DNA from 2 places in the Microtetraspora glauca genome. Region 1 is predicted to be linked to the other one. Evidence: riboswitches for the same ligand, from Rfam matches in the RefSeq annotation. Region 1 holds a riboswitch; the other holds the start of a gene.

Region 1 (14,521 bases):
CGACGCCGCGTTGACGACGAAGAGCCCGCACACGGCGAGGATCAGCACGAACAGCGCCATCGACTTGCGGTCGGCCGCGGCCAGGATGCGGTAGGCCACCCCCTTGTTCACCCAGCCCTCGCGCAGGGTCAGCGCGGGCCGCCCGTACGAGCCTGCGGGCAGCTCCACGGTCATCGGCGACGGCGACGACCCGATGGTGATGTCCACGTCCAGGCCGGTGGCGGCCACGATGTCCCGGGCCACCTGGCTGATCCGCTCCCGGCTGACCGGGTCGGGGCCGATCACCCCGGCCACGCGCACCCTGACCACGCTGAGCGGGGCGGCGTCCGTGGCCGCCTGCGCCTTCTCACCCGCGCCGCTCGCCTTGGCCGCCGAAGTGATCCGCCGCAGCCCTTCGAGGTTGGTCAGCAGCAGGGGCGGCGTCTGGAGGTAGCCGCCGACGTTGTCGTTGGGCAGCAGGTCCTGCCCGCCGAGCAGCTTCCCCGTACGGCTGTCGCCGGGCCTGGCGACCGGCGGGTTGTAGGTCTCCATCGGCAATCCCGTCAGCTCGCTGAACCCCGGCAGCCTCTCCGGGTCGAACCGGCCGATCAGGCGGGTGGACAGCGTGTCGATGTCCGGCACGAACGTGGGACGCAGTGGCCGGAACTGCGCGTCCGCCGCCCCGATGGGCGCGTTCGCGTGCCCCTCCCACCCGAGGAAGAAGTACGCCGGCTCCCCGAAAGCCTTCCCCCACGCGGGGTCCTTCCAGACGGCCGGATCGTTGTCCACCGGAGCCGCGGCGACGTGCCGGTCTCCCAACTCCCGGTACTCGGTCGGGCCCGCCGTCCAGAAGCGGGTCAGCGGGGTCGACACCTGGCCTTCCGGGATGTCCTGCCACCCGTCGAGCATGCCGTCGTAGACGTCGGCGGCGTCCAGTGTCACCCGCTTGACGACCTCGCCGTCCTGCGCGGTGAGGTACTTCTTCAATGCCTCCGCCAGCGTTCCCTTGACGACCTTGTCCGCCGCCTCGGCCGGAAGCCTGCGGATCTCGATCTCGTCCCGCTGGTCGGCGTACTGCCGCGCCGCGGCGAGGAGCAGGACCTCCCTGCCGCCTCCGGTCGGCGGCACGCGATACTCCTCCTCCGCCCTGAGGTAGCGGCCGGCGACCATCGCCTTGTCCAGGCCGGCCAGCCGGGCCTCCGCCTCGGGATCGACGGCGGCGAGCAGGAACGGGAACTCCTGCTCGACGCTGACGATCGCCCGTCCCGGGGTCCAGTCGCCCAACGTGTTCTCGGTGATCGTCCCCATGCCGTACGCCGTGCTCGTGGACCAGTACCCGACCTGCGCGCCCCCTTCGAAGGGGAACGTCTTCTGGGCCGCCCAGCCGCGTTCCTTCCGTTCGAGCAGCGATGGGCCGAGCGCGACCTCCCGCCCCGAGGCGGTCGTCTCCTTGGCGAGCAATCTGGCGTCTCCGCCGTTGTGCTTGGTGACGGGCACCGTGACCGGCCTGCGGGTGACGTACTGGTAGCGCGGCCCGCCGTAGGAGATCCGGGTGAGACCGCGGTCGGCGACCCGGGTCTGATCCATCCGCAGCATGGTCCGGTCGCCCTTGTGGAGCACGTCGGTGACGTCGATGTCGGCCGAGCCTCCCCTGGTGAGGTAGCCGACCATGCCGATCGGCGCCGCGATCTCCACCCCATTGATGTGCTTGACCTTCTCGTACTGGTCGAGGGTGATGCCGCCGAAGATGCCCGACAGGTGGTTCTGCCGTACCAGGGAACGCGTCCGCTCCAGATCGGTGGTCGAGCCCTTGGGCCGGACGAGGATGTCGTACTGCGCGCGGAAGTTCTTCCCGACGGTCCCGACAATCTCCAGGCGCTGGGTCTCGGCCGTGCCGGTCAGCACGGTGAAGCCAGTGGCCGCGACCAGGATGCCGATCAGCAGCACGAGCGAGCGGCCCAGCCGGTGACGGAGCTGGGCCCACATCAGGCGGATCACCCGAGCCTGCCGATCCGGTCGAGCACGTCGTCAGGTGGGGTCAGCCGCTCGTCGGCGGCGATCTTCCCGTCCCGCATCCGTACGACCCGGTCGCACACGGCGGCGACCTCGGGATTGTGGGTGGCGACCAGCATGGTCATGCCGTACGCCTCGCGGAGCGTGAGAAGCAGATCGACGATCTCGTGACCGGTGCCGCTGTCGAGGTTGCCGGTGGGCTCGTCGGCGAGCAGCAGCGGCGGGCGGCCGATGAGCGCCCTGGCGATGGCGACGCGCTGTTGCTGGCCTCCGGACAGCCTGCTCGGCAGCGCGGAGGCGCGGTCGGTCAGCCCCACCGCGTCCAGCAGGTCCATCGCCCTCGCCTTGCGGTCGAAATCGACTCGGCGGGGCAAGACGGGGGCGAGCACGTTGTCCAGCACGCTGAGCGCGGGCAGCAGGTGGAAGCGCTGGAACACGAACCCGATGCGGCGGCGGTATCGGTCCAGCCCCCGGCGCGGCAGGTCGTCCACCCTGGCGCCGTCGACCAGGATCTCCCCCGCGTCCGGCCGGTCCATCGCGCCGACGAGATGGAGCAGCGTGGACTTGCCCGCTCCGGACGCTCCCATGAGCGCGACCGCGCTTCCCGCTTCGATGTCCAGGCTGACCTCGTCGAGCGCCACGGCGGACGCGTATCGACGGCTCACATGCCGAAGGCTGACGTCGACTCCCATGCGCCCATACATTGTCACAATGTAGGGCAGTATGGGAGTCCCTACATTGTGACAATTCAGGAAGGCAGCTCCGGATGCCGCTCAGCCACGCGGTCCTGACCCTCCTCGCCGACGGCCCGAGTCACGGCTACGAGTTGAAGGCCAGGTTCGAGGCCGCCATCGGCCCTCAGTGGGGCGGGCTCAACATCGGGCACCTGTACCAGATCCTCGACCGCCTGGTCCGGGACGGGCACGTCGTCCGCGACCACGTCGCGCAGAGCGACCGGCCGGACAAGACGACCTACCAGCTCACGCCGGAGGGAGCGGAGGAGCTGCGATCGTGGGCGACCAGCCCGTGGACCCGCTCGTCCGGCTTCAGGGACGAGCTGTTCCTCAAACTCCTCGGCGCGAGCAGGCTCGGTGCCGAGTCCCTGGCCGCGTTCGTCACGGCGCAACGGCAGGCCCACCTGTCCGACCTCGGCGCGCTCACCAGGCAACGCCGCGCGCACACCGGCGATCCGCTCGTCGCACTGCTCATCGACGCCGCCGCCGCGCACATCAAGGCCGACCTCCAGGTGCTCGACACGGCCGAAGAACGCCTGGCCGGCCTGACGGCGGGAGACGTCCAGGTCCACACCGCCTCCGCCGACGGCCAGGCCACCGCCTGACCCGGCGACACCCGTCACGCGGCGACGCCGTCTGGTCGAGGGGAGCTCCGCGACCTGCCGGAAGGACCGCCGCACAGGCGGGCTCCGGGAGACGCGTCGGGAGACCCGGGAGACAGGGTGGGACCGTCGGCCGGAGATCGCCCACAGGGGATGTCCGGATTCAACCGGGCGTGGGCCGGGCGGCGACTGCCGCCCGGCCCACGCCAGGATCCTCGGACATTTCCTTCAGGTCACGTCAGTTGACGCTGATCACGGTTCCGGCCCCGTTGGGGTACTCGATGTAACCGGTGTGGGGCCGCCCGTCCGGCAGCCTCGACCAGCCGGCGGTCACCGTCTCGGGAACCCCCGGGGTGCCCTTGAGCTTGCGCGGCGACACGGTCAGACCACCCACGCCCGGGGCGTCGGTCACCACGTTCGCCTGCGCGTGGAACGGGGTCGACGTGGTGCCCGGCGCGGTCAGGTAGCTGACAAGCACGAAGGTGTACTTCCCGGCCTTCGGCCGCGAGATGACCAGCCGGTAGTCATCGCCGTCGCGATCCACCCAGCCCGCGAACTCCCGGCCCTCGTAGAGCACGCCTCCGCCGAAGCCCAGCTCCAGGCCGTTGTCGGGGCGGGCCCGGAACTCCACGGCCTTGGTCCCCTCGGGGACGTCGATCGTGTACTGCTTGCCGTTGGCCTCCTCGGGACCGACCGAGCCGACGATCTCCGGGCCGGAGACCAGCCCGTAGGCCGTCATGTCGGTCTTCTTCTTGACCGGGGTCACCTCGAAGGACACCGACCCGTTCGCGTCCTTGCCCCTGACCTCGGCGGGAGCGAGCACGCCCTGAGCGGTCACCGCGACGACGCTGCGAACGGTACGGCCCTCGCCGGTCCAGGTCAGCGAGCCGGTGATGCCGGTCGCGACCTCGTCCTTCAGCTCCATGGTGACGGTGAACGACTTGGTCTCACCGGCCCGGTCGAAACGCAGCGTGGAGGGGCTCACCTTGGCCTTGACGCCGGGCAGGTCGATGTCGGCCTTGTACTTGCCGGGCGTGACGGCCGTCAGCGTACGGGTGACGGTCCGGGGGCCGGCCAGCCCGCCGAGCGCGATCGAGGGGTAGTTCAGGTCGCTGGTGGCGATCGGTGCCACCCCACTGCCCGTCCTGACGCCCAGGCCCTCCAGGTAGCCGAGCCAGTTCTGCTCCGTGGAGTCGTAGACCAGGCCGGGCTCGAGCATCCGGGCCGGATCGACGTTGCCCGCGCCCTGCGCGAAGGCGTCGGTACTGTCCGTACCGTCGGCGTTCCTGGTCGGCACGGTGGTCGTCATCATCGCGGACTTGATCGCCATGGGCGACAGATCAGGGTGCTTGCCCAGGTAGAGCGCGGCCAGACCCGCGATGTGCGGGGTGGCCATCGAGGTGCCGTCGTAGAAGCCGAAATCGTTGCCGTTGTTCGTCGGCGGAGCGACGGCCGCCAGGATCGAGACACCGGGGGCGGCGATGTCGGGCTTGAGCAGGTCGCCGCGGTTGGCCAGCGACGGTCCGCGCGAGGAGAACCCCGCCACCCGCGGGTAGACGGCGCCCTCGGCGCTCGCGGGCCGCAGGATGGCGGTCGCCCCGTCCGTCGCCGCGTAGGCCAGCACGGCCGGCACGCCGGGCCCGCCGATGTGCACGGTCGGCACGGCGTGCGAGTCGGCGACGGTGTCCTCGTCGGCCATGTTGACCATGATCATGCCGACGCCGCCGGCCCGCTTGACCTCACCGGACTTCTCCAGGCGCGTGACGGTGCCGCGCTCGCAGACGACGATCTTCCCGGCGGTCCTGGCCGGGTCGAGGCTGTTCGGGGCGCAGACCTGTGCCTCGAAGTCGTCGACGGAGGCGTTCTTGACCACCGGGCCCGTGGCCAGCGGCTTGGGCCCGAACGTGTCGCTGACCGTGGTGCTCGAACCGCGGTGCCTGGTGCCGTCGCCCAACTCCACCTCGGCCACGTACGGCGCGGCCGTGCTCGCGGCCACGGTGGTCGTCCACGGCATGGTGTTGTCCAGCGTCGAGGCACCCGGGCCGCTGTTGCCGCCGGCGGTGGCCACGAAGATGCCGCTCGCGGCGGCCGCGCGGAAGGCGAGCCCGATCGGGTCCTCCGCCGGGGACTCCGTTTCGGAGCCCACGGAGTAGTTGATCACATCGACGCCGTCGGCCACCGCCTGGTCGACGGCGGCCAGGATGTCGGAGTCCAGGCCGCCGGTCTGCTGGCCGTCGGCACTCTCCCAGAGCGCCTTGTAGACGGCGATCGCCGCGCCGGGCGCGACACCGGAGATCTGGCCGAAGTCGGTGCCGTTCACGCTCGCCGGCACGTCCGCGTTGCCCGCGGCGGTGGAGGCGGTGTGCGAGCCGTGCCCCTGCGCGTCGCGCGGCGAGACGTAGTCGGCGCGATTGGCCGGCGGTACCCGCTTCAGCCAGGCGTCACCGAAGTAGCGGGCGCTGATCAGCTTCTGGTTGCACAGGTTGGCGGCGAACTCCTCGCCGGTCTGGCAGACGCCGGTGAACGTGCCGCCGTCGGCCTTCTTCATGACCGCGGTCGAGCCCTGCAGATAGGGCCGGTACGGATCGGCGTCCGTGGGCGCCGTGGCGTCGAGGGCCGGGGCCGCGAACGACGGGTTCTCCGGCCAGACGCCGGTGTCGATCACGCCGACCACAATGCCCTTGCCCGCGTTCGCAGTGCCGCCGAGCCTGGACCACAGACCGGACTCGCCGGACAGGCCGAGGAAGTCGGTGGACCTGCGGTCGTCCAGAGCCTTGCGCAGGCGGTCGGGAACGACGGAGAGCACACCGGGCGTGGTGTTCAGCCGCGCCGCCTGGGTCATGGTGAGCTCGGCGACGAACGCGTTGGAGGCCACGGAAAGCTGCTTGGCCGGCGTGGCGTCGACGCTCCGGGAGACCTGGTCCTGCCTGCTCTTCAGGTGGTCGCGGTAGCGCTTGGCGTTCGCGCTGCCGGTGTCCACCTTCTTGCCCTTGCCGGGCTTGGTGGCGGGGATGCCGGCGACGCCGCCGTCATAGGTCGCGAGCGGCTGCTCGGCCAGCGTGACGATGTAGGTGTCGATCGGGCCGGCGGTCAGAGGATCGGTGGTCAGGGGATCGGCCGAAGCCGGCGCCGAGGCCGTGGTGATCACCACGGCGGCGGCGAGTGCCATCGCGCCGAAGGCACTCACTCGTCGGGGGTTGCGGGCCATTGCTCCTCTTCGAGACGGGGGGTGCCGCCCTGCAGCAAGGTCGCCGGGAGGCAGCTAGAAGTGAACGGCCCGTGAGGATCAGTTGTCGAGATATAGTGCTGGCGTTTTCGGTCATATGGCGAAAAGCGTCACGATCCGGTCAGGTGGTGGGTGGACGACCAGCCAGTGCTCGGTGCGGTGGGCATCGGCGATTTCGACGAACAGATCTACCGGTCCCTGCTCCGCCACCCCGACCGCACAGTCACCGACCTGGCGGGCTCGCTGCGGGTCAGCGCCGCACGGGTACGGCACGCGCTGGCCCGGCTGGCCGAACTCGGGCTGCTACGACGGATCAGGCCGGGCAGGTACGAGCCGGTGGCGCCGGAGGCGGCGCTCGGATGGCTGATCGACCGGCGCCGACTGGAGGCCGAGGCGGGGCTGGCCGAAATCCGGACCACGGTCGCCGACTTCGCACAGCTCTACCAGTCGGGCCGGCTGCGGGCCGACCCGGCCGGCCTGGTGGAGATCCTCTCGGGCGAGGACGCGGTGAAGCGGCAGATGACGGAGACGAACAGGGCGGTCACGTCGGAGGTGTTGGCGCTCGACCGGCCGCCCTACATCGGGTGGCCCGACAACTCGGTGGACAGCAACGAGTCGGAGGTCGCCGGCACCCGGGAACTGATCGCGCGCGGGGTGGACATCCGGGTCGTGTACTGCCCGGAGTCCCTGCGACGCCCCGGCCGGTTCGAGACCCTCCTCCGGCTGGCCGAGGAGGGTGAGCGGTCCAGGTTCCTGCCCAGCCTGCCGTTCAAGCTGCGGATCGTGGACCGGCGAGTGGCGCTGATGCCCCTCGTGGACGGCGTCTACGACAACGTCGCGCTGATCCGTCCCTCCGGCCTGCTCGACGCGCTCATCGAACTGTTCGACGCCTACTGGGAGCGCGGCCAGCCGCTCACCGGGACCCGGCCGCCCGTCGGCGACCGGCCGGACGAGGAGGACCTGCTGGTGCTCCAGATGCTCAAGGCCGGGCTCAAGGACGAGACGATCGCCAGGCAGCTCGGGGTCAGCGCGCGAACCGCGACCCGCCGGATCGCCGCGGTCGTCGAACGGCTGGGCGCCACCACCAGGTTCCAGGCCGGAGCGGAGGCGTCGGCGCGCGGCTGGATCTGAGAGAGGCCCACCGGTTTCGCGAGACGGGGTACGACCACTAGGCTGGCAGAACACCATCGATCCCGTGCGGGAGAGCGTCCTGACAGCCGGTCAGGTCCCCTGAAGGAGCAAGCCCTCCCCGCGAACCTCTCAAGGCAAAGGACCGCGCGGGCCAGGTGTCCTCTGGAAAGCAGGCCGTACGCGGCCTCGCCGAAGGTGAAAGTCCGGGTAAGGAAACGGACGAAGCTCTCAGGCACCCATGACAGAGGGGGAGGATGCTGTCATCCGTCTTCCTGAGGTGCGATCATGTCCCGATCTACCCCGTTGCGTGAGGTTCACGAGAGCCTCGGCGCGACGCTCACCGACTTCGCGGGATGGCAGATGCCCCTGCGCTACGGCAGCGAGTCAGCCGAGCACAACGCGGTGCGCACCGCTGCCGGCCTGTTCGACCTGTCCCACATGGGCGAGATCCACGTCACCGGCCCGCAGGCGGGAGAGGCGCTGGACTTCGCTCTCGTCGGGCATCTGAGCGTGCTGGAGCCCGGCCGCGCCAGGTACACCATGATCGTGACCGAGGACGGCGGCGTGCTGGACGACCTGATCGTCTACCGCCTCCGGCCCGAGGAGTTCATGGTCGTCGCGAACGCCTCCAACTACGCCAGGGTGGCCGAGGAGCTGGCCGAGCGCGCCAAGCCGTACGACGCCCGGGTCGAGGACAGGTCGGACTCCTACGCGCTGATCGCCGTCCAGGGGCCGAACAGCACGGACATCCTCGGGAAGCTGACAGACGCCGACCTGGTCGGGCTCAAGTACTACGCGGGGCTCCCCGGCGAGGTCGCCGGGTTCGAGGTCATGATCGCGCGTACGGGTTACACCGGCGAGGACGGCTTCGAGCTGTTCGTCCGGCCCGAGGACGCGGTCCCGCTGTGGAACGCCCTGTCCGAGGCGGGGGCGGAGCTCGGACTGCGGCCCTGCGGGCTGTCCGCGCGCGACACGCTGCGCCTGGAGGCGGGCATGCCGCTGTACGGCAACGAGCTGACCGCGGACACCACGCCCTTCGACGCCGGCCTCGGCCGGGTCGTGAAGTTCGACAAGCCGGGCGACTTCGTCGGGCGGGCCGCGCTCTCCGGGCGCACGGCCCCCGGACGCCGCCTGGTCGGCCTGGTGGCGCGCGGCCGCAGAGTCCCCCGCCACGGCTATCCCGTCACGTGTGAGGGCGAGGTCGTCGGCGAGGTGACCAGCGGCGCGCCCTCGCAGACGCTGGGCAAGCCCATCGCCATGGCGTACGTCGCCGCGGACGCTCTCGAAAAGGGAGGTCTGGCCGTGGACATCCGTGGTAGCCATGAACCCGTTGACGTCGTTGATCTGCCTTTCTACAGGAGGAGCAAGTGAGCAGCATTCCCGACGAGCTGAGCTACACCAAGGAGCACGAGTGGGTGGCCGGTCTCGATGACGGCCTCACCGTGACGGTGGGCGTGACCGCGTACGCCGCGGAGCAGCTCGGCGACGTGGTCTTCGTGCAGGTGCCGGAGGTGGGCACCAACGTCGAGGCCGGTGACGCGGTCGGCGAGGTGGAGTCCACCAAGTCGGTGAGTGACATCTACGCGCCGGTCGGCGGCGAGATCGTGGAGACCAACCCCGCGGTCGTGGACGATCCCTCTCTGGTCAACTCCGACCCGTACGGCGACGGCTGGCTGTTCCGCGTGCGCCTCGAAGGCGAGCCGGAGGACCTGCTCTCCGCCGCCGAGTACACCACCCTCACGTCGGGTGAATCCTGACATTTCCAGATAAGGGCATGGATCAATGGCGATCAGTGTCTTCGATCTGTTCAAGGTGGGCATCGGGCCGTCCAGTTCGCACACGGGCGGCCCGATGGCCGCGGCGCACAAGTTCGCCCGCGGTCTCCACCAGGACGGTCTGCTCGAGAAGACCTCGCGCGTCGAGGTCATCCTGTACGGCTCGCTCGGCCTGACCGGCAAGGGCCACGGCAGCGACAAGGCGGTGCTGCTCGGCCTGTCCGGTGAGAAGCCCGAGCTCGTCGACGTGGACACCGTCGACGAACGGCTCGCCGCCATGCGGGACACGGGCACGGTCACCCTGTACGGCTCCCGCGAGATCCCCTTCGTCGTCGGCGAGGACCTCGTCTTCGAACGGAAGATCACACTGCCCCACCACCCGAACGGGATGCGGTTCACCGCCTTCACCGAGTCGGGCGAGATCCTGCGCGAGAAGATCTACTACTCGGTGGGCGGCGGGTTCGTCGTGGACGAGAACGCCACCGGCGCCGACCGCATCAAACCGGACGACACGGTCCTCCCGCACCCGTTCACCACGGGGTCGGAGCTGCTCGCCCGGTGCGCGGAGACCGGCCTGTCGATCTCCGCCCTCATGCTGGAGAACGAGCGGGCCTTCGGCCGTACCACCGAGGAGATCCGCGCGGGGCTCCTGCACCTGTGGTCGGTCATGGCCGAGTCGGTGCGTCGCGGCAGCACCCAGGAGGGCGTCCTCCCGGGCGGCCTCAAGGTGAAGCGGCGGGCGAACCAGCTCCTGCGCAGGCTGCAGACCGAGGCCGACCTCGACCCGCTGCGCGCGATGGACTGGGTGACCCTGTTCGCGCTCGCCGTGAACGAGGAGAACGCGGCCGGCGGCAGGATCGTCACGGCGCCGACGAACGGCGCGGCCGGCATCATCCCCGCCGTGCTGTCGTACTACACGCGGTTCGTCTCGGGAGTGGACGACGACGGGGTCGTCCGCTTCCTGCTCACCGCCGGTGCGATCGGAGTGCTCTTCAAGGAGAACGCGTCGATCTCCGGCGCCGAGGTCGGCTGCCAGGGCGAGGTCGGGTCGGCGTGCTCGATGGCCGCGGCCGGGCTCACCGAGGTCCTCGGCGGCACGCCCGAACAGGTCGAGAACGCCGCCGAGATCGGCATCGAGCACAACCTCGGCCTGACCTGTGACCCGATCGGCGGCCTGGTCCAGATCCCGTGCATCGAGCGGAACGCGGTGGCCTCCATCAAGGCGATCGCCGCGGCCCGGATCGCGCTGCGCGGTGACGGCCGCCACTTCGTGTCGCTCGACAAGGCCATCAAGACCATGCGCGACACCGGCAGGGACATGCTCGACAAGTACAAGGAGACCAGCCGGGGCGGCCTCGCCGTCAACGTGATCGAGTGCTGACCGGGGCGCCGGTCCGCCCGCGCGGCGGGGCCGGCACGGTCACCCTGTAAGAACCGGGCACAGGCGGGCGCGACGTCCGGCACGGGGCAACCCGTGACCGGACGCGGTCTCCGCGGAAACGGCCCACATGCGCGCCCTTCTATACACCGCGTATATACCCCCGGTATATAGTCATCCGTCATGACAGTCCCCTTGGCCCTGATGGGCCTCCTGGACCGCGAGCCCAGCTACGGATACGACCTGAAGCGCGACTACGACACCTACTTCGGCAGGGGCAAGCCGCTCCCCTTCGGGCAGGTCTATTCGACGCTCGGCCGCCTGGCCAGGGACGGCAAGGTCACGGCCGGCCAGAGCGAGCCGGGCGACGGCCCCGACCGCAAGCGCTACACCATCACCCCGCTGGGCAAGCAGGAGGTGAAGGTCTGGCTGGCCGAGCCGGTGGCGGCGGAGCCGTTCCTGCAGACGGTGTTGTTCACGAAGGTCGTGCTGGCGCTGATGCTGGGCCACGACGCGGAGCGCTACCTGGTCACCCAGCGCGCCACGCACATGCGGCGCATGCGCGAGTTGTCGGAGATCAAACGCGGTGGCGCCCTCGTGGACGCCCTGCTGGCCGACCATGCCCTTTTCCACCTGGACGCCGACCTGCGCTGGATCGACCTGACCACGGCCCGGCTGGGCGCGCTGGCGGAAACGGTGCGCCGCGCATGACCGTCGACGCCCTTCCCGTGCCGGGCCCGCTGCTGGAGGCCCGTTCCATCGACCGCTCCTACGGCCGGACGCAGGCGCTGCGCGAGGCGAGCCTGTCCGTGACGGCGGGGGAGATCCTGGCGATCATGGGCCCGAGCGGCTCCGGCAAGTCCACGCTGCTGCACTGCCTGGCCGGCATCTTCACCCCCGACGCGGGCGAGGTCTGGTTCGACGGGCGGCGGCTGGACACCCTGAGCGACGCCAGGCGGTCCGAGCTGCGCCGTACCTCATTAGGCTTCGTCTTCCAGTTCGGCCAGCTGGTGCCGGAGCTCACGGTGGCCGACAACGTCGCCCTGCCGCTGCTGCTCGGCAAGGTCAGGCGCAAGCGGGCCTACCAGCGGGCGGACGGCTGGCTGAAGCGGCTGGAGCTGGACGACCTGGGCGAGCGGCGCACCGGCGAGCTGTCCGGGGGGCAGGCGCAGCGGGTGGCGATCGCCAGGGCGCTGGTGGCGCGGCCCAAGGTGATCTTCGCGGACGAGCCCACCGGCGCGCTCGACTCGCTCACCGGCGAGAAGGTCATGGAACTGCTCGTCGGCCTGGCCCGCGAGGAGGGCACGACCGTGATCGTGGTGACCCACGACGCCCGCGTCGCCGCCTGCGCAGACCGGGAGGTCATGGTGCGCGACGGCAAGGTCACCGACCCCTACGCCGACGAGGCCGTCCGATGACGCTCTGGCTGGGCCTGCGGCTGTCGCTGCGCGGCGGCCGGGAGGCGGTTGTCCGGCTGGCGCTCGTCACCGCCGCCGTCGCGATGGGGGTGACGGTGCTGCTGTCCACGGTGGCGCTGTTCAACGCCTTCCAGGTCACCGCGGACCGCCCGTGCTGGGAGTGCACGACCGGCTCCGCGCCGGGCGGCTGGGCGCTGGGCGCCACCCCGGGCGCGGTGCTGTGGAACCACCGCCAGGACTCCTACGCGGGCCGTCCGATCAAGCGGCTCGACGTCGCCGTCCTCGACGCGCGGACGTCCACGCCGACCATGCCCGGCGTCCCCGCGCTTCCCGGCGCGGGACGGTACTACGTCTCGCCCGCGCTCGCCGAGCTGATGGACACCGTGCCGCGCGAGCAACTCGCCGATCGCTTCCCCGGCACCCGCGCCGGCCTCATCGGACGGGCGGCGCTGTCCGGCCCTGACGACCTGGTCGTCGTCGTCGGTCAGCGCCCCGACGGGCTGGCCGCCATGGCCGGCACCGTGGCCGTCGACGCCGTCGCCACCACCCCGGTCGCGGACGACACCACGGCCCTCTACGAGCACGGCTTCGGCATCGCCGCCATCGGCCTGATCTTCCCGCTGCTCGTCCTCATCGGTACGGCCACGCGCCTGGCCGCCGCCCGCCGCGAGGCGCGCTTCGCGGCGATCAGGCTGGCGGGCGCCACCACGCGGCAGATCAACGCGATCGCCTCGGTGGACGCGGCGCTCGGCGCGCTGCTGGGCGCGCTCGTCGGCATCGCGGTCTTCCAGGCGCTGCGGCCCGCCCTGGCCGGCGTCGCCATCACCGGCTCCCGCTTCTTCCCCGACGTGGTCGCGCCCACCGCGCTCCAGTACGCCGCCGTGGTCGCGGGGGTGCCGCTCGCCGCGGCAGGCGCCGCCCTGTGGTCGCTGCGCCGGGTGCGGATCACACCGCTCGGCGCGGCGCGCAAGGTGCGGGCCTCCGCCCCGGGATGGTGGCGGGCGCTTCCGCTCCTGGCGGGGCTGGGGCTGTTCGCCGGCCCGGTGTTCGCGGGCGGCAACGACCCGAACGCGGTGCTCGTCGACGTCGGCCTGGCGCTGATCATGGTCGGTCTCGTGGTGGTCGGACCCTGGCTGACGATGCTGGCCGCACGACTGGCCGCCCGGGTCACGCCCGGCGCGGCGACGCTGCTGGCCGCCCAGCGGCTGGCGGCGGACCCGAAGGCGGCCTTCCGGTCGGTGAACGGGATCGTGCTGGCGGTCTTCATCGGCACGGCCGTCGCCGGCATCGTCCCCGCCGTCGTCTCGGGCCAGAAGGCGGCGGGCGGCGGCACGCTGAGCGAGGTCATGCGGGCGTCGTTCGGGTACGGCAAGGACATCGACGGCCTGCCTCTGCCGCCTGGCACGGCGGCAGAACTGCTCGCCGAGGTACGCGCCCATCCCGGCGTCACCGTGCTGCCGATCTACCGCAGGGCCGACGCGCTGACCTGGCCGGACACCCCTCCTCCGTGCGACCCCGGCCCCGGCTGCCGACCCGACTTCCTGCTCGGGCACGTCGTCGAATGCGACGCCCTGACCAGCTTCCCGGCACTCGGCCGGTGCACCCCGGGCACCCGCGCGGTGAAGGCCGACTTCATCCGGCTGCTGTCCAGCGACAACATGCTCTCCGTCGACCGCAAGCTGCCGATCGTGGACGCGGCCAACCCGCCCGCACCCGGCGCCTCCGGCGGCTCCGGTGGCTCCGGCGGCTCCGGCAAGGACGCCCAGGCCGCCTCGGCCGGCCTCCCCCTGGCGGCGGTGCTGATCCGCGCGGACGACCCGGACGTCCGTGAACGGATCCGTACGCTGCTCACCGCGTACGTCGCCCGCTCCGGCAGCACCGAGACGCCGCAGACGTTCGCCGAGGTCGCCCAGGCCCGCGCGGTGCTGCTGGACCAGATGGAACGCGTCGCGCTGGCCATCGTCGCGCTGACCCTGCTGGTGGCGGGCTGCGGCCTGCTGGTGGCGGTCGCCGGCGGCGTGGTGGAGCGCAGGCAGCCGTTCACGCTGCTGCGGTTGTGCGGCACGCCGACACGGACCCTGTCCAAGGTGGTGCTGCTGGAGACGGCGGCCCCCGTGGTGGTGGCCGCCCTGGTGGCGGCGGCCGCGGGCTTCGGCGTGGCCGAGCCGATGATCGACCAGCTGGCGATCAAGAGCGCACCGGCGGTGCTGCCGGGCCCCGCCTACTTCCTGACCGTCGGCGGGGGGCTGCTGGCCGCCCTGCTCG
Region 2 (14,521 bases), on a different contig from region 1:
CCGGCTGGTCCGTCCAGCCGGGGCCCTCCCGTCCCTTCACCCGATTCCGCTCGCCCCATCCCCCGTCCGTTCCACCGCTCGCGGTCCCGTGGCCGACCCCCGGCCCTCAGCTCGCTCTCCGGGCCAGCAGCCACCGGGCCACCTCCTCGCCCACCCGGGCGGGGTCCTTCTTCAGATCGTGTCCCTCCCCCGGCAGCACCACGAGCCGCGCCGTGTCGGACGCCGACGGCACGCCGAACGGATCACGATCCCCATTGATCACCAGAACGTCGGTTCCCGCCTGCCGCAGCTCATCCGCCCTGGAACGTTCCGGCTTGCCCGGCGGGTGCAGGGGGAACGCCAGCGCGACCACCGCGTCCGCCTCCACCGCTCGGGCCGTACGGCAGGCCACCCTGGCGCCGTTGCTCCGACCGCCCTGCACGAGCGGCAGCCCCGGATGGCGGGCCCGCAGCTCCTCGATCATCGTGATCCACGACTCGTCCTGCCGGACCGCCGAGCCCGGCGCCCTCGCGCCCCTGAGCCGGAACGGCTGGGTCACCCGGGCGACCGTTCCTCCGATGGCCAGCACGGCATCCCGCACGGCGAGCAGGTCGGGCGCGTCCACTCCCCCGGCCGACCCGTGGGTGAGCACGAGCAGCAGCCAGGGATCGGCCGCCTCGTCCACCTCGACCGCTCCCGGGCCGTGCGGCGTCACAAGTTCCACCGTCCCAGATTCCACCCGGTCACGTTATCGGGGGGCGGACGTCCCTGCTCAGGCGGAGCCGTACCTCCTCGGCCAGCGCCGCGTCGGGGTGGGCCAGGCCGTACCGCCAGACCGTCTCGGCGTCGTCGTCCCGGCCTCTGAGGGGCAGCACCCGCGCGAGCAGCTCAATGGCGAGCGCACCGGTGCCCGCTTCGGCTCCGTCGCCCTCCTCGACCGCTCCGGCGAACTCCCCGCACGCCATGTCGAGATGCGCGAGACCGAGCAGGACCCGCAGCCGTGCCGGATCCGTGACGCCGGGCACGGACAGCGCGCGCAGCAGGAGGTCGGCGGCCTGCCCCGGCTCGCCGTCCTCCAGCAACTGCTCGGCCATCCGTTCGGCGACGGCGGAGAGCCCCGCGGCGCCCTCCGCCCGGTCGGGTGCCTCGACGTCGACCGCGACCTCCGCGAAGATCGCCGCGGCGGCGTCGAGATCGCCCGCCTCGGCCAGCCTGCGCGCGTGGTCGATCTGCCGTCCGGGGTCGATGGCCGTCATGCCAGGCCCTCCATAATCGGGGATCGCCAAGATCCTAACGATCGGCGGGCCCGTGCGGGGAAGACATGCGCATGATGGACGGTTCGGGTCCGCGAATCTTCCCCGCGGGCGTGATCAGTCCTCGTACGCCTCCAGCGGAGGGCAGGCGCAGACCAGGTTGCGGTCGCCGTAGGCCTGGTCAATGCGGCGGACCGGCGACCAGTACTTGTTGTCCCGCAGCGCGGGCACGGGGTAGGCCGCGACCGTGCGCGAGTACGGGTGCGGCCACTCGTCGGCGACCAGGCAGGCCGCCGTGTGGGGCGCGTTGCGCAGCGGGTTGTCGGTCCTGTCGTACTCTCCGGACGCGACGCGGGCGATCTCCTCGCGGATGGCGATCATGGCGTCGGCGAACCGGTCGAGCTCGGCCAGGTCCTCGCTCTCGGTGGGCTCGATCATCAGGGTCCCCGCGACGGGGAACGACATGGTCGGCGCGTGGAAACCGTAGTCGACCAGGCGCTTGGCCACATCGTCCACGGTGACACCGGTCTCCTTGGTGATCTGCCGCAGGTCGACGATGCACTCGTGCGCGACGAGGCCGTCCCGTCCGGTGTACAGCACGGGATAGTGCGGGGCCAGCCGCCCGGCGAGGTAGTTCGCCGAGAGGATCGCCTGCTCGGTCGCCCGGCGCAGCCCATCCCCGCCCATCATCCGGATGTACGCCCACGAGATCGGCAGGATGCCCGCCGAGCCGTACGGCGCGGCCGAGACGGCACCGGTGCCCTTGCCAGGGAGGTAGGGGGCGAGATGGGCCTTGACCGCGACCGGCCCGACACCCGGACCGCCGCCGCCGTGCGGGATGCAGAACGTCTTGTGCAGGTTGAGGTGGCTGACGTCCGCGCCGAACTCGCCGAGCCTGGCCAGGCCGACGAGGGCGTTGAGGTTGGCGCCGTCGACGTAGACCTGTCCCCCGGCCTCGTGGACCCGGTCGCAGATCTCGACGATGGTCTCCTCGTACACGCCGTGCGTGGACGGGTAGGTCACCATGATCGCGGCGAGCGCGTCGCGATGCTTCTCGATCTTGGCGGACAGGTCGGCGAGGTCGACGTTGCCGCTGTCGTCGCAGGCGACCACGACCACGCGCATACCGGCCATGACCGCGCTGGCCGCGTTGGTGCCGTGCGCGGACGACGGGATGAGGCAGACGTCCCGCCCGGCCTCGCCCCGGCCGTGGTGGTAGGCGCGGATGGCGAGCAGCCCGGCGAACTCTCCCTGCGACCCCGCGTTGGGCTGGATCGACACCGCGTCATAGCCGGTGACCTCGGCCAGCCAGCCTTCGAGGGTCTCGACCAACTCGACGTAGCCCGCAGCCTGGCCGATCGGGGCGAAGGGGTGGATCCCGGCGAACTCCGGCCAGGTGATCGGCTCCATCTCGGTGGTCGCGTTGAGCTTCATCGTGCAGGAGCCCAGCGGGATCATCGAGCGGTCGAGGGCGACGTCCTTGTCCTGGAGCCTGCGCAGGTAGCGCAGCATCGCCGTCTCCGACCGGTAGGAGTGGAACACCGGATGGGTCAGGAAGTCGGTGGTCCGGGCGAGGCCGGCAGGGAGCGCGTCGGGGGTCACCCGGTCCAGGTCGTCGATGACCACGCCGCCCGAGCCGCCCTGCGATCCGCCGGGCACGCCGAACGCCGCCCACACGGCCGCAAGGTGCTCGGCCGCCGTCTTCTCGTCGCAGGCGACCGCGACGTGGTCGGCGTCCACCAGTCGGAGGTTGACGCCCGCCGCCTCGGCGGCGGCCACGACCACCGCGGCGCGCCCGGGGACGCGGGCCAGGACGGTGTCGAAGAACTCCTCGTGCACCACCTCGACACCGCCCTCGCGCAGCCCGGCGGCCAGGACGGCCGCGTGGCGGTGCACCCGCTGCGCGATCCGCCGCAGGCCGTCCGGTCCGTGGTAGACGGCGTACATCGAGGCCATGACCGCGAGCAGGACCTGCGCGGTGCAGATGTTGCTGGTGGCCTTCTCCCTGCGGATGTGCTGCTCGCGGGTCTGCAGCGCGAGCCGGTACGCGGGCTGTCCGTCGGCGTCGACGGACACCCCGACGAGCCGGCCGGGCATCTGCCGCTGGAGCCCTTCGCGTACGGCCATGTAGGCGGCGTGCGGGCCGCCGAAACCGAGCGGCACGCCGAAGCGCTGGGAGGAGCCGACGGCGATGTCGGCGCCGAGCTCACCCGGCGACGCGAGCAGCGTCAGGCCGAGGAGGTCGGCGGCGGCGATCACCTGGGCGCCCCGCTCGTGCGCCACCTCGGCGAGTACGCGGAAGCTCGCGACCCGCCCGCTCGCGCCGGGGTACTGCACCAGCACCCCGAAGCACTCGGGCAGCGCGGCGGGATCCGCGAGGTCGGCCTCGACCAGCGTGATGCCGAGCGGCTCCGCCCGGGTCGCGAGGACGGCCTTGGTCTGCGGCAGCGCGTCGATGTCGACCACGAAGACGTCGCTCTTGACCCGGCTCGCCCGGCGGGCCAGAGTCATCGCCTCGGCGGCGGCCGTGCCCTCGTCCAGGAGCGAGGCCCCGGCCACGTCGAGACCGGTCAGGTCGATGATCGCGGTCTGGAAGTTGAGCAGCGCCTCCAGCCGTCCCTGCGAGATCTCCGGCTGGTAGGGGGTGTACGCGGTGTACCAGCCGGGGTTCTCCAGCACGTTACGCAGGACGACGCCCGGGGTGATCGTGTCGTGGTAGCCAAGGCCGATCATCGAGGTCAGCACCCGGTTGCGCCCGGCGATCGTGCGCAGCTCGGCCAGCGCCCGTGTCTCGCTCGCCGCCTCGGGGAGCGCGAGCGGGGTCTCGGTCCTGATCGCCTCGGGTACGGCGACGGCCACCAGGTCCGCCACGGAGGCGTATCCGACGGCCTCCAGCATGCGCGCCTGCTCGGCGTCGGACGGGCCGATGTGGCGGGACGCGAAGGGCGGGCCGGAAAGATCGCGAAGTGGTGACCGGTCGGTCATGGCAAGCCTCCTGGAGCGGTCGAGACCTAGGCGGCGCACGCGTGCGCCTGGTCTCCCCCTCTGTCATCGCGACCAGCCGACCGGCGGCGGGACCACGACCTGAGAGCTTCACCCCGAAGGGCTTGCACCGTCGGTGAGCACGCCTGGTGGACGTGCTGCTTTCCAGAGTTGCCTCTCCCGTGCGGTACGGGATGCCTGAGAGATTCCGGGGAGGGTTGCTCCTTCGGCGCCTCCACTTAAAGAGGTCTCTCCCGCACGGGGTCGCCAGCTTGTGTCACTCTACCGCCTACCCTGAGGCGGGCCGTTCACCCGGTCTTGCGGGACTTCCTGCGTCGTGCCAGCTCGTCGGCCGGATGGTCGGCCTCCGCATCGGAGCCGGACTCTGCGCGCTCGCCGGGCAACTCGGCCAGCGAACCCTCGACCTCGCGCCAGACGCGTCCCAGGGCGATGCCGAACACTCCCTGCCCGCCCTGGAGCAGATCGATGACCTCGTCGGCGGAGGTGCACTCGTAGACGCTGACGCCGTCGCTCATCAAAGTGATCTGGGCGAGGTCGTTCACCCCGCGGTCACGCAGATGCTGTACGGCGGTGCGGATCTGCTGGAGCGAGACGCCGGTGTCCAGAAGGCGTTTGACGACCTTGAGCACGAGGATGTCGCGGAAGCTGTACAGACGCTGCGAACCCGAGCCGTGCGCGGCTCTTATGGTCGGCAGGACCAGCTCCGTCCGGGCCCAGTAGTCGAGCTGACGGTAGGTGATGCCGGCCGCCGCGCAGGCGGTGGGGCCGCGATACCCGATGTCGTCGGGCAGTCTCCTGGGCTGCTCGTCGAACAGCAGTCCTTGTTCACCGGCGCGCTCACGCGCTGACTCACGGACCGGATCATGCTGGTCGGCCGCTTTTCCCTCGCCGCTGCTGACCGCCACTGCGGACCTCCGGCTTTCTCTCATCCCACGGTCTGATCTGGGGGTTCATGAATTACAACCGTGGATTCCCTTGCACCGTAGGACCGGGGACATTCTCAGTCAACGACCCCGCACGGCGCGTCGTGAAGCGTTAAATTCCCGAAATCAACCCCTACCCGGCACGCCCGAAGTCCTCGGGCGTGATGTTGTCCAGGAACTCGCGGAACTTCTCCACCTCGTCCTCCTGGTCGTCAGGCATGCTGACCCCGGCCTCCCGGAGGACGTCCTCGCTGGCGTAGATCGTCGCACCGGTGCGGAGCGCGAGCGCGATCGAGTCCGACGGCCGGGCGCTCACCTCCACACCGTTGGAGAAGACCAGGTCGGCGAAGAAGATCTGATCGCGTAGCGCGACGATGTTGACCGTACGCAGGCGCACCCCCAGCGCCTCCAGCACGTCACGGAACAGATCATGAGTGAGCGGGCGCGGCGGCGGTTCCTCCGCCTGGGCGAGCGCGATGGCCGTCGCCTCGGTCATGCCGATCCAGATCGGCAGGTACCGATCACCGTTCGTCTCCTTCAGGAGGACGATCGGCTGGTTGGTGGGCATCTCAACGCGAACCCCCACGACCTCCATCTGCAACACGGGCGACTCCGTCTCAAAGCGGCGCGGCATATCACCAGGACTTCAACGTAACACCCGGAGCGGGTCGGCCTGGTCACTGCCCCAGAACGCGGCGAACACTGCCACGAAGCAACGCACTGTGCAATTCGAGGAGAAGTCCGGATATTTCCCGAGCTGTCTCATCGGCCTGCCCGATCGCGCCGGGCGCCCGGCGGCGCAGCAGCGGCGCCACCGCCTGCTCGACGAGGCTGGCCTCGCGTTCCGCGGCCGCCCGCACCGCGCGCAGATGGCGGGCGTGCAGGCCGAATCTGGCCAGCGAGCCGACGCTGCGGGCGATCTCCAGGGCGTCCGCGTCGTACCACCGGGCCACGGATGCCACCAGGCCGAAGCTCTCCAGCTCTGCCAGCGTGTCCTCGTCGATGTCGGCGGCCTGGAGCAGGTCCTCACGGCTGAGCCGTACGGGCGGGGCCTCCTGGGGCAGCGCCCTCGGCCGGGCCGCCTGCTCGTCCAGGTTCTCCTTGATCACCCGTAACGGAAGGTAGTGGTCACGCTGCGCGGTGAGGATGTAGCGCAGCCGCTCGACGTCACCATGGGTGAACTTGCGGTATCCCGAGGGGCTCCGCTGCGGCTCGATGAGCCCCTCGCCCTCCAGGAAACGGATCTTGGAGATCGTCACGTCGGGGAACTCGCCCTGCAGTAGCGCGAGCACCTCCCCGATGCTCATGAACGCCCGTAACGCCTGCGCGCTCATGACTTACCCGCCCCTCCCTCAGCGATCACTGGCCTCCAAGGCCACGCGCGAAGAACACCAGCCGGAACTTGCCGATCTGCACCTCGTCGCCCCCCGCGAGGGGGAACTCCTCGATGCGCTCCCGGTTGACGTACGTCCCGTTGAGGCTGCCGACGTCGCGGACGGTGAAGTGGCCGCCCCGCCGGTAGAACTCCGCGTGCCTTCTGGACACGGTCACATCGTCCAGGAAAATGTCGCTTTCGGGGTGGCGACCCGCCGTCGTGAGATCACTGTCCAGCAGAAAGCGGCTGCCCGCGTTCGGGCCCCGCATGACGACCAGGAGGGCGGTGCCCGGCGGGAGCTGCTCGATGGCCGACCTGTCGGGCAGCAGGGTCTGCCCCGTCTCGTTCTCCAGCGCCTCGAGCGAGATGGTCGAGGTGGTGTCGGGAGCGGCCGGCGCCGGAGCGCTCAGCGGCGAACCGCATCTGGAACAGAAACGGGCATCCTCGGGGTTGGCATGACCGCACTGCGTGCAGTAGACGCTGGGCATCGAACGGCTCGGCCTCTCTTATGACTTGCTCAGACGGCGAATGCCGCAACTTACGCTGATCACGCACAAAGGTCAAGAAGCGTGCTCGACATGGACTGACCAACGCTACAGCCCAGCGCGGTCCAAGGTCCATCCCGCCACACCGTTTCCTGACTTCCCGAACGTGACCTCCAACAATATTTGTACATGATCACGAAGATTGTTATTGTGCTCCGGCGGCCTGCTCCACCACGCGGGCCCAGCGTTCGAGCAGGGCCTGGGCGGTGTCCACGTCACCTCCCTCGGCCCACAGGTGGGTGACCGCCTCGGACGGGTCGGGCAGGACCAGGGCCCAGCTGCCGTCCTCGCCCACGACCCGTACGCCGTCGGTGGTGTCCACATGCAGGCCCTCGGCGGCCTCAACCACCGAGCGCATGACCGTGCCCTTGTGCGCCCACGGAGTGGGAATGGTCCGCCGCAGCAGCTTCGCCTCCGGGATCCGCGCGTCGATCTGGCTAAGCGACAGGCGGGTACGCGCCACCAGTCCCAGCAGCCGCAGGAACACCGCGAGCCCGTCCACGGTCGGCCCGAACTCCGGGACGATGAAGCCCCCGCGCCCGTCACCCGCGAAGATCATGTCGCTGTGCGTGGCGGCGGTGGTCAGCGCGTCGAGACTGGTGGGCGTCCAGTCCACCTGCACTCCGTGGAACCGGCAGACCATCTCCGCCACCCTGGTGGTGGTCACCGGCAAGGCGACCCGTCCGCCCCTGCGTTCGGCCGCCACCAGGTCGAGCACCACGAGCAGCGCCCGCTCCTCGCTGATGAGCTGGCCCATCTCGTCGACCAAGGAGACCCGCTCCCCGACCGGGTCGAACCGTACGCCGAAGGCGGCGCGGGAGGAGCCGACCAGCTCGGCGAGGCGCTGGAGGTCGCGGCGGCGCTCGGCGAAGGTCTCGGTGGGCGAGGCGTCGTCGAGGCGGTTGTTCACGGTGAGCACGTCCACCCCGACCCGGCCGAGCAGGCTCGGCAGCACCAGGGACGACGTGCCGCCCGCGCAGTCGACGACGACCTTCATCTCAGCGTCCTTCACGCCGCTCATGTCGACGCAGCGCAGCAGCTCACGCGCGTAGGTGTCCACCGCGCGGGCCGGGAAGGTCAGCTCGGCGATCTCCCCCGGGAAGGCGCGCCGGTACTCCTGGCGCGAGAAGATGCGCTCCAGCTTGCGCTGGGCGCCCTGGGAGAGGTCCGCCCCGGTGTCGTCCATGAAGACGATGTCGACGCTCTGCGGGTCGCCCGCGCTGGTCCGCAGCGCGATGCCGCCCCGGGCGCTGCCCCTGGAGGTGTGAAAGCGGGCCACCGGGAGCGCGGTCGCCTCCAGGTCCACCACGTTGATCGCGCTGGAGTTCAGCGCGCTGATGACCGCCCGCTTGAAGGCGCGGGCCGCCCGGGAGGCGTCACGCGAGGTGACGATCGTGTCGCCCTTGCTGACCATCGTGGCGTACGCGCTGGCCAGCCGTACGCACAGCTCGGGGGTGATCTCGACGTTGACCAGGCCGGAGACGCCGCGCGGGCCGAACAGGCTGCGCTGGCCGCGCGACTCCCAGATCACGCTGGTGTTGACGACGGCGCCCGCCTCGACCGTCTTGAACGGATAGATCTTCACGCCGGAGGAGACGTACGCCTCCGACTCGATCACGCACTCGTCGCCGACGACCGCGTTCTCCTCGATCCTGGCACCGGTCATCACGTCGGTGTTCTTGCCGATCACGCATCCGCGCAGGTGGGCGGCAGGGCCGACGTAGACGTTGTCGTGGACGACGGCGCGGTGGAGGAAGGCCCCCTCCTTGACCACGGCGTTGCTGCCGAGGACGGTGTACTCCCGCAGCTCGGCGCCGGCCTCCACCTTGGCGTAGTCGCCGATGTAGAGCGGTCCCTTGAGCACCGCGTCGGGATCGACGGAGGCGCCCTCGGCCGTCCAGACGCCGGGCGCCAGCTCGAAGGCGTCGAAGTCGACCTTGACCTTGCCCTCCAGGACGTCGGCCTGGGCCTTGAGGTAGCTCTCGTGGGTGCCGACGTCCTCCCAGTAGCCCTCGGCGACGTATCCGAACAGCGGCAGGCCGCGCTCGAGCAGCTTGGGGAAGACGTCCGAGGACCAGTCGACGGACCGCCCGGCGGGGACCTCGTCGAGGACGCTGGGCTCCATGACGTAGATGCCGGTGTTGACGGTGTCGGAGAAGACCTGGCCCCAGGTGGGCTTCTCCAGGAAGCGCTGGACCCGGCCGTTCTCGTCCACGATGATGATCCCGAACTCCAGGGGGTTGGGCACCCGCTTGAGCCCGATCGTGACCAGGGCGCCGTTCTCCTCGTGGAACCTGAGCATGTCGGTCAGGTCGATGTCGGTGAGCGCGTCACCGGAGATGACGAGGAACCGCTCGTCCCTGAGCCGGTCCGCCGCGTTCTTCACGCTGCCCGCGGTGCCGAGCGGGATCTCCTCGGTCGCGTAGTGCAGGCGCATCCCGAGCTCGTCGCCGTCGCCGAAGTAGTTGCGGATGAGGGCGGCGAGGAACTGCACGGTCACCACGGTCTCGGTGAAGCCGTGCTTCTTCAGCAGGCGGAGTACGTGCTCCATGATGGGCCGGTTGATGATGGGGAGCAGGGGTTTGGGCTGGTTGGCGGTCATCGGCCGCAGCCGCGTTCCCTCCCCGCCCGCCATGACGACGGCCTTCACGGGCTCACCCCCTTATTAGCTGGCGGACCTGTACCACATACAACACCCCGGCCCACCAGTACAGACCAGTCCCCCATATGGCGAACGCCCAGCCGAAGATCCCCGTGATCTCGGCGTACCACCCCTGATGGGACGCGAGGAACAGGAGGGGAAAGGCGTACATGAGGCAGGCGGTCGCGGCCTTACCGAGGAAATGTACGGGCAGCGCCGGGCCGTAGCCGTGGCGGCGCAGGATAGGGACGGTGAAGAGCAGGAAAACGTCGCGTCCCACGACCAGGAGCGCCAGCCACCACGGAATCACCTCGCGCAGGACCAGCCCGACGAGGGTGGCGAAGATGTAGAGCCGGTCGGCGAGGGGATCGATCAGCCGCCCGAGCCTGCTGGTCTGGTTCCACGCGCGGGCGAGCTTCCCGTCGAGCCAGTCGCTGATCCCCGCCGCTATGAGCAGGAGTATCGCCCAGCCGTCCGCCTGCGGCCCCAGCACGAGCCAGAGAAACACCGGAACGCCGAGCAACCTCAGGAAGCTCAGCAAATTGGGCAGGGTAAAGATCCGATCCTCGGCAGACTCCACGGTCAGACCCTACATCGCGCCCCTGTCCCGCCCCGCGCTCCGGTCGGCGGCAGGGCTGGGCACGGGCCGGAACCCGGCGTCCACCAGCCCGAGCCGGTGCGCCACCACGGCGGCCTGGGTGCGGTTGCGCAGCTCCAGTTTCTCCATGACGGCGGCGACGTGGCTCTTCACCGTCGTCACCCCCACGTGCAGCCGCTCGCCGATCTCGGCGTTGGACAGTCCCATGCCGACGAGGGTGAGAACCTGCACCTCGCGGTCGGTGAGCCCGCGCGGGAGAGGGACGGCTTCCCGCTCGGCGGCCAGCGCCCGCTCCACCACCCGCCGCAGCACGGACGGCGCGAGCAGGGGCTCCCCCTGGGCCGCCCGCCGTACGGCGTCGACGATCCGCTCGGGCGAGTCGTCCTTGACGAGGAAACCGAGCGCGCCCGCCCTGAGCGCGCCGTAGACGTTCTCGTCCTCGCCGAACGTGGTGAGCACGACGATCCGCGCCGACGGGCGCGCGGCGAGGATCCGCCGGGTCGCCTCCAGCCCGTCCACGCGGGGCATGCGCAGGTCCATCAGGATCACGTCGGGCAGGAGTTCCTCCGCGAGCCGTACGGCCTGCGCCCCGTCGGCCGCCTCGCCGCAGATCTCCGTGTCCCCCGCGGCGTCCAGCATCATCCGCACTCCCGCGCGGACCAGTGCCTGGTCGTCGGCCACCAGCACCCGGATCATCAGCATTTCCTCCTCGTCCGCACGGGCAGCGCGGCGGCCAGCCGCCAGCCGCCGTCCTCAGCCGGTCCCGCCGTGAGCCGGCCGCCGAGCGCTCGGGCCCGTTCCCGCATGCCCGGAATGCCCTGCCCGGTGGAGGGCAGCTCGACGGGCGTGGCCGCCGCACCCGGCCCGTTCCTGATCTCCACGGCCAGCTCGCCACCCGTGATGCCCACGCGGACCTGGGCGTTCGTTCCCGGCCCCGCGTGCTTGAGCACGTTGGTCAGGCCCTCCTGGACGATCCTCGCCGCGGACGCGCGCACGACGAGCGGCGCACGCTCCGTGTCCGGCGCGAGATCGAGCGCGACCCGAAGTCCCGCCGCCGTCATCCGGGCCACGGCGTCCCGTACGACGTCGTCGGGGTCGGCCGAGGGGATGTCCTCCTTGGTGGGGTCCCTGAGCACGTCGAGCAGGCCGCGCAGGTCCTCGAGGACGCGGTGCCCGGTGGCGCGGATGTCGGCCAGCGCCTCCCCGGCGGGGCCGTCCGCCCCCGCGTACTGCGCCGCGCTCGCCCGGAGCACGATCGCGCCGACGTGGTGGGCGACGATGTCGTGGACGTCCCGGGCGATCTGCTCCCGCTCGGCCAGCCGGCTGGCCCGGGTGCGCGCGGCGGCGAGCTCCACGGCCTGACGCGCGGCGGCCTGCCGGGCCCGGATGTAGCCGCCGATGGCGACCGGGGCCGCCACCATGGCCGTGAGGGCGAGCCCCCGCCAGACCGTGATCTCCGTGGTGTCGTCGACGATCGTGATCACCGACGCGGCGCAGGTCAGCAGGTAACCGGCGGCCACCCAGACCCAGTTCGCCCGCGTCACGAACACTCCGAGCGCGACGAACAGCAGGATCTGCAGGGTGGTGCCCACCTCACCGGCGTACTGGTCGGCGAGGATCACCAAACCGCTCTCCAGTAGCAGCACGGCTCCGGGCAGGCGGCGGACCACGCCGAGGGCGAGCCCGGACGACATCGCCAGCAGGCCGACCCCCCAGACGGGAACGGCGCCGTCATCCCAGTTCGGCCAGGTCGCCAGCACCGCGAGCGCCACGCCGCCCCCGGCCATCAGGAGGTCGAGCAGCGGGGCGCTCTCCTCCTGCGGCCGGCGGATCGCCGTACCGCGCAGGTAGCGGCCGATGATCACCGGGACGGCGACGATGGCGACCGTGTAGAACCACGCACCACGGGTGAACGCGATCCCCGGGTCGGCGAGGTTCAGGCCGGTGGCCACGCAGGCGAGGACGGCGACGGGGACCGTCCACTTCCAGCCGCGCAGTCGCGCCAGCACGCCCACCGCGACCGGGAGCAGGATCTGCACGGCGTCGACGGTCGAGGCGTCGAGCTGGTCGTAGACGACGAGCAGCACCGTGAGGCAGAGGGCCGCGTGGCCCGGCCGACGGCGTAGCAGCGCCAGCGGGAGCCCGCCGAGCAGCGCGAGGAGCACCACCATCCAGGACGGCGCCGACGGGCCGCCCCAGGACGAGCTCGCCACGAGCACGTTGAGCACGACTCCCGAGGCGGCGAGAGAGACGTCCAGGTATCCGCCGCGCCATCGCATGGGTGAACGTTATCGGGGCCGCCGTCCCCGTCCTTCCTCCTCAGGGAGGACGGCGGCCCTCCTCCAAGTGGCCACCGAAATGGGCTGCTCGACGGATGATCAGTCGTTCGGCGGCGCCCTAGTGTCCTGGGACATGGCGAACGAATCGGCTCTCTTCCTGAGCGAGTTCCTCAGGTCTCCCACCGCGGTCGGCGCGATAGCGCCCAGCTCGCGCCGGCTCTCCTCGGCGGTGGCGGCGCCGATCCCCGAGCGGGGCGACCCCGTGGTGGTCGAGCTCGGCGCGGGCACCGGCCCGTTCACGGCGGAGATCCAGCGGCGGCTGGGCGGCCGCGGGCGCCATCTGGCGCTGGAGATCAACCCGCGGCTGGCGGGCCACCTCCAGGCCAGGCACCCCGGCCTGGAGGTGGTGGTCGACGACGCCGCGCGGCTTCCCCATCTCCTCGCGGAGCGGGGCGTCGAGGCGGCGGACGTGATCGTGAGCGGGCTGCCGTGGGCGGCGTTCTCCCAGGAACGGCAGGCCAGGCTGCTGCGCGCGGTGGTCGACGCGCTCGGCCCCGACGGGGCGTTCACGACCTTCTCCTATGTGCACGCCCGGATGCTCGGCCCGGCGGTGCGGTTCCGGCGGCGGCTGAGCCAGGCGTTCGAGGAGGTCGTCCCCGGGCGCACGGTGTGGGGCAACCTGCCACCCGCGTTCGTCTTCCACGCCAGGAGGGCCCGCGCGGCGGCCGGCCCGGCTACGCGAAGGCTTCCTTGAGCCGCGCGGCGACGTACTCGCGCGCGTCCTCGGCGTCGTCGAAGAAGCCGGGAACGCCGAAGAACCCGTGCAGCAGCCCGTCGTAACAGCGGTACTCGACGGAGACGCCCGCGCCGGACAGTTCGCGCGCGTAGGCCGCCCCCTCGTCGCGCAGCGGGTCGCACTCCGCGGTGATCACCGTAGCCGGAGCGAGGCCCGACTTGTCCGCCAACCGGAGCGGCGAGAGCCGCGGGTCGAGCGGGTCGGCGCCCCTGGCGTACTGCTCGACGAACCAGGCCATCTCCACCGCGTCCAGGCCGAACCCGGAGGCGTACGACCGGTAGCTCGGGGTGTCCATCGCCACGTCGGTGATCGGATAGAGCAGCACCTGGTGGGCCAGCGCGAGACCGGCGTCCCGTGCCCGCCAGGCCGCGACGGCGGCGAGATTGCCGCCCGCGCTGTCGCCGATCACCGCGACCCGTCCCGCGTCGCCGGTGTAGTGCTCCGGCCGGGCGAAGACGTCCCGCACCACCGAGAATGCGTCGTCCGCCGCGGCCGGGAACGGATGCTCGGGCGCCAGCCGGTAGTCGACCGAGACCACGACGGCACCGCAACGGAAGGCCAGGTCACGTCCGAGCGCGTCGTTGCGGTCCACGCTGCCGAACACCCAGCCGCCGCCGTGGAAGTACACGACCACGGGCAGCGGGCGGTCGCCCGGTTCCGGCCGGTAGACCCGCACCCGGACACCGTCCACCACGTGGTCCCGGACCTCCGGTAGTGCCGCCGCCCTGCCGCGCTGCTCGGCCACACCGTCCAGGCCGCGCATCCGGATGATCTCCGGGAGCGTCAGGGCCGCCAGGTCCACGTTGAGGTCGGCGGGGAAGAGCTTCAGATAGGCCGCGGCCTGAGGATGCAACGCCATGGCCGCACAGTAACAGCGCCTGTGGGGGTCACCCCGGCGGAGGCCGTCCGTGGCGGACCAGGCGTCGCGGAGCCGGTGGCATGGAGCCGGTGCCGGGCCGCTGGTCCTGACCTGGTTGAGCTGACCTGGTTGAGCTGACCTGGTTGTGCCGCCGCGCGCGCCCGGCTTCTCGGCTCAGGGCCGGGCGGCGTCGACCAGCGCCTGGATCAGCCGGTTGTCCGCGCCGCGCTCGGGGTGCCACTGGACGCCGACGCCGAACCTGTGGCCCTG

The links. A riboswitch is a leader RNA that binds a small molecule or an ion and turns the genes downstream of it on or off. The one in region 1 is predicted to bind glycine.
Region 2: another riboswitch for glycine. It lies ahead of gcvP (aminomethyl-transferring glycine dehydrogenase); the one in region 1 lies ahead of gcvT (glycine cleavage system aminomethyltransferase GcvT).

The regions. Positions count from the first base shown of each region.
Region 1 covers NZ_JBFALK010000006.1:124,668-139,188, forward strand. The annotation lists gene AB0I59_RS13530 (FtsX-like permease family protein) at 1-1,965, opposite strand, end outside; gene AB0I59_RS13535 (ABC transporter ATP-binding protein) at 1,974-2,657, opposite strand; gene AB0I59_RS13540 (helix-turn-helix transcriptional regulator) at 2,759-3,331, shown strand; gene AB0I59_RS13545 (S8 family serine peptidase) at 3,567-6,536, opposite strand; gene AB0I59_RS13550 (helix-turn-helix domain-containing protein) at 6,687-7,685, shown strand; glycine riboswitch at 7,743-7,840, shown strand; glycine riboswitch at 7,841-7,940, shown strand; gene gcvT (glycine cleavage system aminomethyltransferase GcvT) at 7,971-9,056, shown strand; gene gcvH (glycine cleavage system protein GcvH) at 9,053-9,442, shown strand; gene AB0I59_RS13565 (L-serine ammonia-lyase) at 9,468-10,841, shown strand; gene AB0I59_RS13570 (PadR family transcriptional regulator) at 11,022-11,549, shown strand; gene AB0I59_RS13575 (ABC transporter ATP-binding protein) at 11,546-12,256, shown strand; gene AB0I59_RS13580 (FtsX-like permease family protein) at 12,253-14,521, shown strand, end outside.
Region 2 covers NZ_JBFALK010000007.1:15,995-30,515, reverse strand. The annotation lists gene AB0I59_RS14660 (alpha/beta hydrolase family protein) at 107-703, opposite strand; gene AB0I59_RS14655 (hypothetical protein) at 723-1,235, opposite strand; gene gcvP (aminomethyl-transferring glycine dehydrogenase) at 1,350-4,217, opposite strand; glycine riboswitch at 4,390-4,481, opposite strand; gene AB0I59_RS14645 (MerR family transcriptional regulator) at 4,523-5,140, opposite strand; gene AB0I59_RS14640 (bifunctional nuclease family protein) at 5,292-5,762, opposite strand; gene ftsR (transcriptional regulator FtsR) at 5,836-6,492, opposite strand; gene AB0I59_RS14630 (FHA domain-containing protein) at 6,518-7,021, opposite strand; gene AB0I59_RS14625 (sugar phosphate nucleotidyltransferase) at 7,224-9,728, opposite strand; gene clsA (cardiolipin synthase ClsA) at 9,733-10,299, opposite strand; gene AB0I59_RS14615 (response regulator) at 10,309-11,013, opposite strand; gene AB0I59_RS14610 (sensor histidine kinase) at 11,013-12,596, opposite strand; gene AB0I59_RS14605 (class I SAM-dependent methyltransferase) at 12,730-13,350, shown strand; gene AB0I59_RS14600 (alpha/beta hydrolase) at 13,331-14,251, opposite strand; gene AB0I59_RS14595 (gamma-glutamyl-gamma-aminobutyrate hydrolase family protein) at 14,426-14,521, opposite strand, start outside.